Regions from separate parts of the Pseudoflavonifractor sp. HNCC25GI2 genome, predicted to be linked through region 3. Evidence: predicted binding sites of a transcription regulator. Region 3 holds the regulator's gene; each other region holds the start of a gene.
What was found. The regulator HrcA, encoded in region 3, represses chaperone genes, less so after heat shock. The targets are predictions, from matches to a motif close to TGTTAGCACTCNNNNNNNNNGAGTGCTAACA.
Positions count from the first base shown of each region.

Region 1: the regulator HrcA is predicted to act here: its motif matches at 1,566-1,596, upstream of htpG (molecular chaperone HtpG).
Region 2: the regulator HrcA is predicted to act here: its motif matches at 1,363-1,393, upstream of AC3YUO_RS09295 (Hsp20/alpha crystallin family protein).

Region 1 is NZ_JBYUOW010000002.1:196,815-200,074, forward strand. It holds gene htpG (molecular chaperone HtpG) at 1-1,514, opposite strand, end outside; gene AC3YUO_RS03470 (hypothetical protein) at 1,668-2,996, opposite strand; gene AC3YUO_RS03475 (PstS family phosphate ABC transporter substrate-binding protein) at 2,999-3,260, opposite strand, start outside.
Region 2 is NZ_JBYUOW010000006.1:39,753-43,012, forward strand. It holds gene AC3YUO_RS09285 (DUF1294 domain-containing protein) at 1-274, opposite strand, end outside; gene AC3YUO_RS09290 (2-hydroxyacid dehydrogenase) at 285-1,274, opposite strand; gene AC3YUO_RS09295 (Hsp20/alpha crystallin family protein) at 1,521-1,952, shown strand; gene clpB (ATP-dependent chaperone ClpB) at 2,125-3,260, shown strand, end outside.
Region 3 is NZ_JBYUOW010000002.1:22,525-25,784, reverse strand. It holds gene AC3YUO_RS02690 (MATE family efflux transporter) at 1-499, shown strand, start outside; gene AC3YUO_RS02685 (DUF6364 family protein) at 541-699, opposite strand; gene AC3YUO_RS02680 (hypothetical protein) at 803-1,015, shown strand; gene hrcA (heat-inducible transcriptional repressor HrcA) at 1,222-2,286, shown strand; gene grpE (nucleotide exchange factor GrpE) at 2,308-2,877, shown strand; gene dnaK (molecular chaperone DnaK) at 3,132-3,260, shown strand, end outside.

The DNA of each region.
Region 1 (3,260 bases), 170 kb from region 3:
TGGGGCAGCGCGTCGTCGTCGGCCACGGACTTGAACTTCTTGCCGTCCACCTCGTCCAGGGCCTTCATGACAAAGTCGTCCACGTCCTCGGTGCAGTAGAGAATCTCATAGCCCTTGTCCAGGATGCGCTCCACCTGGGGCAGCTTTGCAATCTTGTCCACGCTCTGGCCGCAGGCGTAGTAGTAATAGGGCTGGTCCTCGGGCATACGGTCCTTATAGGCGGCCAGGGTGGTGTAAGCGCTCTCCTTGGAGGACCAGAACAGCAGCAGGTCCTGGAGAAGCTCCTTCTTGGCGCCGTAGTCGGCCACCACGCCGTACTTAATCTGGGTGCCGAAGGCCTTCCAGAACTTTTCGTACTTCTCCCGGTCGTCCTTCTGCATCTTGAGCAGCTCGGACTTGATCTTCTTCTCCAGAGCGGTGGCGATGACCTTCAGCTGGCGGTCGTGCTGGAGAATCTCACGGCTGATGTTCAGAGAGAAGTCGGGGGAGTCCACCACGCCTTTCACAAAGCGGAAGCAGTCGGGCAGCAGGTCGGCGCACTTGTCCATGATCATCACGCCAGAGGAATAGAGCTGCAGGCCCTTCTGGTACTCACGGGTATAGAAGTCGTAGGGGGTCTGGGCGGGGATATAGAGCATGGCCTTGTAGGTCACGGCGCCCTCGGCGCTGGTGTGAATGACGGCCAGGGGGTCCTGCCAGTCGCCGAACTTCTCCTTGTAGAAGGCGTTATACTCCTCGGGCTTCACCTTGGACTTCTGGCGCTGCCACAGGGGGACCATGGAGTTGATGGTCTTCCACTCCTTCACAGTCTCCCACTCGGGCTTGTAGTCGTCGCCGGCGTCGGCGGGCTTCTCCTTCTGGCGGTAGTCCTCCACCTCCATGACGATGGGGTAGCGGATATAGTCGGAGTACTTCTTGATGAGCTCCTGGAGCTGATAGGTCTCCAGGTACTTGCTGTAATTCTCCCCGTCCTCGTCCGCCTTCAGGTGCATGATGACATCGGTGCCGGGGGCGTCCTTCTCACACTGGGTGACGGTGTAGCCGTCGGCCCCGTCGGACTGCCACATCCAGGCCTCGTCGCTGCCCCAGGCCTTGGAGATGACGGTGACGTGGTCGGCCACCATAAAGGCGGAGTAGAAGCCCACGCCGAACTGACCGATGACGTCAATCTTGTCGGCGGCCTTGTCGTCCTCGGAGAGGTTTGCCTTGAACTGTCCGGAGCCGCTGCGGGCGATGGTGCCCAGGTTGGACTCCAGGTCCTCCTTGCTCATGCCGATGCCGTTGTCGGACACGGTGAGCAGCCGCCCCTCCTTGTCGGGGACGATGGTGATTTTCAGGTCCTTGCGCTTGATGTCCACGTTCTCATCCGTCAGGGACTTGTAGGCCAGCTTGTCCTCCGCGTCACTGGCGTTGGAGATGAGCTCCCGCAGGAAAATCTCCTTGTGGGTGTAGATGGAATTGACCATCAGGTCCAGCAGGCGTTTGGATTCCGCTTTAAACTGCTTTTTTGCCATGGTGTCTGATGCCTCCATAATATTTGAAAATTTGTTAAAAACAAAAAATAACGTTAGCACTCGTTTCAACTGAGTGCTAACGTTATCATAGCGCGCTCCCCGTAAAAAAGCAAGGGTATTCACAATTTTTTTACACTTTCCTGCTAAGACTGCTTATCCAGGCAGTCCAAAGTACACCCGCAGGACGCACTTGCCGTCCTCGGGGCGGTAGTAGGCGGACATGGTGTCGGAGCACACCTCCACCAGGGAACCGCTGGTGGAGCACCAGCTGCCCTCGCTCCAGGGAAAGCTGGCGGCCAGGGTGCCGTCCCAGTTGTAGAGCAGCCACAGCGGCTCGCCCTCCAGGCGCACGGCCAGCCAGGAGCTGCCGCCCTCCCAGTCGTTCTGCAGCACCGCAAGGGTGCCCTCCCGCTTGGGGAGAATGACCTTGCCCGCCAGGTCGGTGACAGCGAAGGCACCCTGCCCGTCCTCAAAGATGACCCGGTCGCCTCCGGATACATAGGGCAGGGCGTCCCCCATATCCAGAGGGGCGGTAATGGTGTGGGATTCGTCTCCCATGGTCAGGGTGTAGGTTCCGTCGCCGTTGGCTTTGGCATCCCACCAGGTCTGGGGAGCACTCTGGAACTTCTGGTCCAGGCTGTCATACCAGGCCTGGGCGGAGCTGGTGGTCACTTCCCCCGTCATGGGGTCCAAAAACCGGGCCTCGCTCCCGTCTGTCCCATAGCAGCCCAGGAAGAACCGGTCCCCGGTCCACTGGAGGGAGGAGTAGGCGTCCCCGGTGAACCAGGGCACCGAGCTTGCGTTGTCAATGCCCAGCTCTGCCCAGCTCCACTCCTTGACTGCTTCGCCCGTCTCCGGGGCCAGCAGGTCCATGCCATCCTTGCCGCCGGCCAGAATGGCGGTGGGACTGGCGGCGCAGCCCCAGTAAACAAAGTCCGTGCACCAGCTCCCGTCGGCGGAGGCCAGGGCGATAAGCGAGCCGTCGCTGGGGTCGCCCCGCTCCTTGTCCCCCTTCTCCAGGGCCAGGACGGGCAGAGGGACGCTGTCCCCCACTCCGGTGGAGTAGGACACCCGGTAGATGGAGGTGCACACCGGGTCCATCACCACGGTGCCCTCCTGGGTCATAAGCCCGTAGAGGAAGCTGGTGGAGAGATAGTCCTGGGACTCGCCTTCCATGGGCTGAATGGTGACCCGGGCACCCACATAGGGCAGCAGAGTGCCGTAGTCTTTCCGGGAAATGAGGTGGTCGGTGTAGCTGTCATACCAGCGGTTCCAGACCGTGGGCAGGGTCTCCTCCCCGCCCTCCAGCACGGACCAGTCGGTCTGGACGCGGATGGTCCCGCCGCCCTGGGCGGAGGAGGAACTCTGGGAGCCCTCCGGCTGGCTGGACGCGCTCTGGGAGGCGGAGGTACTCTCACCGGGGGCGGAGCACCCGGCCAGCAGGGTGGCGGACAGCAGCAGCGCAGGCAGCATTCGTCTCATGCTCACCCCTCCTGTCCGGTCACCGGCACATAGCCCTCCATCTGGGCCAGCTTCTGGCCGTCGGGACCCAGCACCCAGTCATAGAGGATGCGGATGGGGCTGTCCTGGGGGGTGTCCTTGGCGATGGAGACGTAGTAGGGGTTGAGGAAGGGGTACTCCCCGGAGCGGATGGTGGCCTCGCTGGGCTGCACCCCGTCAATGGACAGTACCTTCAGCCCCTGGGCCATCTCCATGTCGTTGGCGTAGTAGTAGACGCTGTATCCG
Region 2 (3,260 bases), on a different contig from region 3:
GGTAGGCCAGAAATCCGGCCAGCAGAAGCTGTAAAATCAGCAGAACAGGGAAGCCAAAGCGGAAATACCAGTGCCTGGTCTTGTGGTGGAAGAGATGCATCCCAACCGTACCGCCCAGGGCGCCTCCCAGCAGGGCGGCGAGAAACAGCGTCTTTTCCGGGATACGCCAGGCGTCCCGCCGGGCCTTCCACTTGTCCAGCCCCATGAGGGTGAAGGTAATGAGGTTGATGACTGCCAGCCAGACAAGAACGACTTTTAAGAGAAACGCGGGCATAGAAACTCCTTTACAGTCCGTTGACGATGAAGTTGGGGCGCTTGCCCTCCAATACCAGGCGCAGGCTGTTCCACATGTTGGCGTGGGCCCGGCGGAAGGAGCCGCCGGTGATGCCGCCCAGGTGGGGGGAGTAGATGGCCCGGTCCTGCACCTCCGGAGGCAGGTCCACCAGAGGGTGGTCGGCGGGGGTGGGCTCGGGTGCCAGAGTATCCACGGCGATGCCGCCCAGACGTCCCTCCATGAGGGCCTGACGTACTGCCTGGTTGTCCAGCAGGTCACCCCGGGCGGTGTTTACCAGGATGGCGTTGGGCTTCATTTTGGAGAGGAGATCTGCATTGACCATCTCCCGGGTCTCATCGGTCACCGCGCAGTGGAGGGAGAGAATGTCGCACCGGGCGGCCAACTCCTCCAGAGGCAGGTAGGTAACGCCAAAGTCCTGCTCCACCGCCTCCGGACGGCGGTGGGGAGTATAGTAGTAGAGGGGGCAGCCGAAGGGCTGGAGGCGGCGGGCGGTGGCCTGGGCGATGTCGCCAAAGCCCACAAGGCCCACCGTGCACAGACCGAGCTCCGGGGAATCGGAGACCATCACAGCCTCCTTCATGGTGATTTGCTGTCCGGCTCTGACGGCGTTGTGGCCGGTGATGCCGTGGCGCAGAGCCATGAGCATGAGCATGACCGTGTGCTCGGCCACAGAGGCGGCGTTGCAGCCCTTGTTGTTGCACACAAAAATACCACGTTCCCGGGCGGCCTCCAGATCAATGCGGTTAAAGGCTACGCCCTCGGAGTGGATGAGCTTCAGCTGGGGCAGCAGCTCCATCATGGCCCGTTCCACCGGAGTGATGGCGTCCACAAACAGAGCCTGGGCGTCGGGGTGCCGGGCAGCGGCCTCGTGCAGAGGCTGGTCAATGGGGCAAAACACTGGCTCCACGGGCAGTTGGGCCACAAAATCCGGCTGATAGGCCTGGTAACGGGCCTGAGAACCAAAAATAAGTACCTTCAAACAAATCCCTCCCGGAATAGAATCGACAAAATTAAGTATAACATTCTTTCATTCTTCCGGCAAGAAGCGAGGAGAATGGAGAAAATGAAATTAGCACTCTATATTTGAGAGTGCTAGAATTTACAATTTAGACATAAAGTTTGCGAGAATTGTTCATAATCCGGAGCTATACTAAAGCCAAAGTTAAGAAGGGCCCAGGGAACGGCGAGGTGCCGCAGAAACCCGGCCCGAAAGGAGTTTTGAGTTATGTATAGTTTGCTTCCCTTTGGACGTTACACCAATAATAGTTTGAACAGCCTGTTTGATGATTTTGAGCGCAGCTTCTTCCCCGTGGACCGCAGCCAGATGCCCGCCTTCCGTACCGACATCAAGGATGAGGGCGACCACTTCCTGCTGGAGGCCGACCTGCCCGGCTTCCGGAAGGAGGACATTGACCTGCACCTGCAGGATGGCCTGCTGACCATCACCGCCAAGCACGATGAGACCTCGGAGAACAAGGATGAGAACGGCAAGTATGTCTGCCGGGAGCGCCGTGTGGGTAGCTTCACCCGTTCCTTCAATGTCTCCGGCATTCAGGAAGACGCCATCAGCGCCAGCTATGAAAACGGCGTGCTGAAGCTGACTCTGCCCAAGCAGGGTGAGCCCGAGCCCCAGAGCCGGAAGATCGCCATCCAGTAAGGATGGATATGCGGAAAAGGCAGGCCTGCGGGCCTGCCTTTTCTTTGAAAAAATTTGCCCAACCCCCTTGCCAAATGGGAGGAAATAGGCTATCATAATTTTAGCACTTAGATAATACGAGTGCTAAAACTTAATACAAAAAATGGAAACCCGAAAAGGAGGTTTCTTCCATATGAATATGAATCAGTTTACGCAAAAATCCCTTTCTGCCATCCAGGGGGCCAGGGATCTGGCCCAGGAGTACGGGCAGCAGCAGATTGAGCAGCAGCACCTGCTGCTGGCGCTGGTGTCCGACCAGGAGGGCTTTATTCCCCAGCTGCTCACCGCCATGGGAATGACGGTGCCCAGCTTTGAGGCGGCCATCAAGGCCGAGGTGGAAAAGCTGCCCAAGGTATCCGGCGGCAGCCGGGAGGCAGACAAAATCTATGTGGCTCAGGACGTGGACAAGGCACTGAAGAGCGCCGAGCAGGCGGCAGAGTCCATGAAGGACGAGTATATCTCGGTGGAGCACATCTTCCTGGGCCTGCTGGACAGCGCCAACCGGGAGCTGAGCCAGCTCTACCGCACCTATAACGTCACCCGGGAGCGGGTCATGCAGGCTTTGGCCTCCGTCCGGGGCAATCAGCGGGTTACCAGCGACAACCCGGAGGAGACCTATGATGCTTTGAAGAAGTACGGCTCCGATCTGGTGGAGCGGGCCCGTCAGAACAAGCTGGACCCCGTCATCGGCCGGGATGATGAAATCCGGAACGTCATCCGTATCCTCTCCCGGAAGAGCAAGAATAACCCCGTCCTCATCGGCGAGCCCGGCGTGGGCAAGACCGCCATCGCCGAGGGCCTGGCCCAGCGGATTGTAAAGGGGGACGTGCCCAGCTCCCTGAAGGACAAGACCATCTTTGCCCTGGATATGGGCTCCCTCATTGCCGGCGCCAAGTACCGCGGCGAGTTTGAGGAGCGTCTGAAAGCCGTCCTGAATGAGGTGAAGAAGTCCGAGGGCAAGATCATCCTGTTCATCGATGAGCTTCATACCATTGTGGGCGCGGGCAAGACCGAGGGCGCCATGGACGCAGGCAACCTGCTCAAACCCATGCTGGCCCGGGGCGAGCTCCACTGCATCGGTGCCACCACCCTCAATGAGTACCGGCAGTATATTGAAAAGGACGCCGCTCTGGAGCGCCGGTTCCAGCCCGTCATGGTGAACGAGCCCACGGTGGAGGACGCCATCGCCATCCTCCGTGGCCTGAAGGAGCGCTACGAGGTGTACCACGGTGTGAAAATCACCGACGGCGCCATCATCGCCGCCGCCAC
Region 3 (3,260 bases):
CCTGGCCGCCACCGCAGCGGTCATCATCGGACGGGAAATCGGCGCGGGACGCACCAAGAACCTGAAGAACGTGGGCCTGACCATGGATACCCTTGCGGTAATGTGCGGCCTCGTCCTGTGCGGGCTTCTGCTGTGCTTTGTGCGGTTTGTGGCGCCCCAGTGGGTGTTCCCCCTGTTCAAGCTCTCTGCGGGTGCCAGCTCCGTGGCTACCATGATGATTACCGTCATGGCCTGTGTCATGCCCCTGCGGAACTTCAACACGGTCAATATTGTGGGCGTGCTGCGGGGCGGCGGAGATGTGCGGGCGGCCACCCTTATTGATGTGGGCAACCTGTGGCTGGTGGCCATCCCCTATGCCGTGGTGTGCGGCGTGCTGCTGAGAACCTCGGTGTTCTGGGTCTATCTGGCCTTCGGCGTGGAGCAGATTGGAAAATTTGCCGTAGGCGTCTGGCGGCTGCGGTCCGGCCGGTGGGTCCGGGACCTCACTGTGGTGGGATAATCGAATACGAAAAAATAACAGCTCGTTTTTCAAACGAGCTGTTATTTTTTGTCCTCATCGACACGATTCGACACGTACTGCAGAAGGATTGTCTCTATCATATTAGATAAGTTACGGTTTTCCTCCTTGGCATAGACCCGGAGCTGTTCCACCAAGTCTTCTTCCAGACGAAAGCTGTAAGTCTTTTTTTCAATTCCCATATTATCACCTTATCTTTATTGTATGGAAATGTAATACAATGTTCAAATATTGTATTGCATTATATTGTGTTATAATGTAATATTTTAAAAGGAGGCGATTTCCGTGGCAGAATTCTGTTTGGATTGCTGGAACGAGATGAACGGGACCCACTATACTCCGGAGCAGGTGGTGCTGGAGGAGGATCTGTGCGAGGGCTGCGGGGAGTGGAAGCCGGTGGTGGTGGGCTTTCGGGGCAATCCGCTGACCGAGTGGTTCCGGGGGATATACGGCCGCCTGGAGGACTGGGCGGCCCGTCGGAGGGAGCAGGAGCGGTAGGTGCGCCTGCCCCAGGAAACACGTCCATTTCTGGCGTTTAATTTTAGCAATGGCCGGGCTTTTCTGCAAAGAAAGGTCCGGCCGATTTGTTTAAAATAAATTCATAAAGTGCCTATTGACAATTTTTGTACCCGGTGGTACATTATCTTTAGCACTCGGGGATAATGAGTGCTAAAACCATAAACCAAAGAAAGGGCGGTGGAAGCATGGAGCTCAGTGACCGGAAAAAACGAATTTTACGCGCCATTGTGGAGACCTATATCGCCACCGCCGAGCCGGTAGGCTCCAAGGCCGTGGCCGAGCGGGCGGGACTGGATGTGTCCTCCGCCACCATCCGAAATGAGATGGCGGACCTCACCGACCTGGGCCTTCTGGAGCAGCCCCACACCTCCGCGGGACGGATTCCCTCCCCGGCGGGCTACCGGCTGTATGTCAACGAGCTGATGGATCAGCACCAGCTCACCCTTCAGGAGACCGAGCGCATCAATCAGGCGCTGAACCTGAAGATGGAGGAGCTGGACCGGGTCATTGACCGGGCGGGCAAGGTGCTCTCCCAGATCAGCGACTATCCGGTGTTCACCATGGCCGAGGCCAAGACCCGGATTACCGTCAAGCGGTTTGACCTCCTCATGGTGGAGGAAAACGCCTTCATCGCCGTGGTGATGACGGACAACTCCGTGGTGAAGAACAAGCTCATCCGCATGCCCGACGCCCTGTCCGACACCCAGCTGCAGCTGCTGTCGGCGGTGCTCAACAGCTCCTTCGTGGGCCTGACCCGGGAGGAGATGGAGCAGACGCTGGACAAGATGGAGGCCCGTACCGCTCCCGCCGCCTTTGAGCTTATCTCGCTGGTGGTGGACTTCGCGGTGGAGGTCCTGGCCGACCAGAGCCAGAAAAAGATTCACACCTCGGGCATCACCCATCTGCTGGAGCACCCGGAGTACCACAGCCTGGATAAGGCCAAACCCCTGATGACCTATCTGGCTGAGGAGCAGGAGGGCTCGAAGCTGCCCGTCAGCCTGGCCCGGGGCACCAACATGAACATACTCATTGGACCGGAGAATGTCAGCGACGCCTTGAAAGACACCAGCGTGGTCATGGCCAGCTATGACATTGGAGATAATATGCGGGGCGTCATCGGTGTGGTTGGTCCCACCCGGATGGACTACGCCAAGGTGACCGCCCGTCTGTCCTACTTCGCCGACAGCCTGACCCGAATGTTCGGCAAGGGCGAGCTGCCCCCCGGCGAGGACAGTGAGGACAAGGAATAAAGAAAAAAGGAGCGCGCAGACGTGAGCAAAAAGGAAACAAAAAAGCAGGATCCCGTTCAGGAAACGCCTCAGGACCAGGCGGCTCCCCAGCAGGAGGAGACCGTGCAGCCTCAGGGCGAGCAGACCGCACCCCCTGAGGAGGACCCGCTGCTCCGTGAGCTGGAGGCCCTCAAGGACCAGAACGCCCAGCAGGAGGACAAATACCTCCGTCTGGCCGCTGAGTACGACAACTACCGCAAGCGCACCGCCAAGGAGAAGGAAACCATCTGGACCGATGCCAAGGCGGAGACCGCCGCGGCCTTCCTGCCGGTGTACGACAATCTGGAGCGGGCCCTGAAGCAGGAGACCGCCGACGAGGCCTACAAGAAGGGCGTGGAGATGACCATGAACCAGCTCAAGGAGGTTCTCTCCAAGCTGGGCATCACCGAGATTCCTGCCTTGGGCGAGGCCTTTGACCCCCAGAAGCACAACGCCGTGATGCATGTGGAGGATGAGACCCTGGGTGAAAACACCGTGGCTGAGGTCTTTCAGGCCGGCTTCCAGTGCGGCGAAAAGGTCATTCGGTTCGCCATGGTCAAGGTGGCCAATTAAAACGAAGCGCGGAGGCGTGCGGAGCAGCGAGGATGGACCGGAGCGAGGGCGAGCGGAGGACCGCATAGCGGTCTGAAGACCAGCCCGAGACGAAGGGAAGCCGCGCGTCGCGCAGCCGCCGCAGCGTGACAAGCCGAAGCGCGCAGCCGCTGCAGCGTGACAACCCGAAGCGCGGAGGCACCGCGGCGCAACAATCTAATTTCCCAATTCATTTTGTAAATAACAATCTTTCATATATTTAGGAGGAAAACATTATGTCCAAGATTATCGGTATCGACTTAGGTACAACCAATAGCTGTGTGGCCGTCATGGAAGGCGGCGACGCCGTTGTCATCCCAAACGCGGAAGGCAACCGTACTACCCCCTCTGTGGTCGCGTTCTCC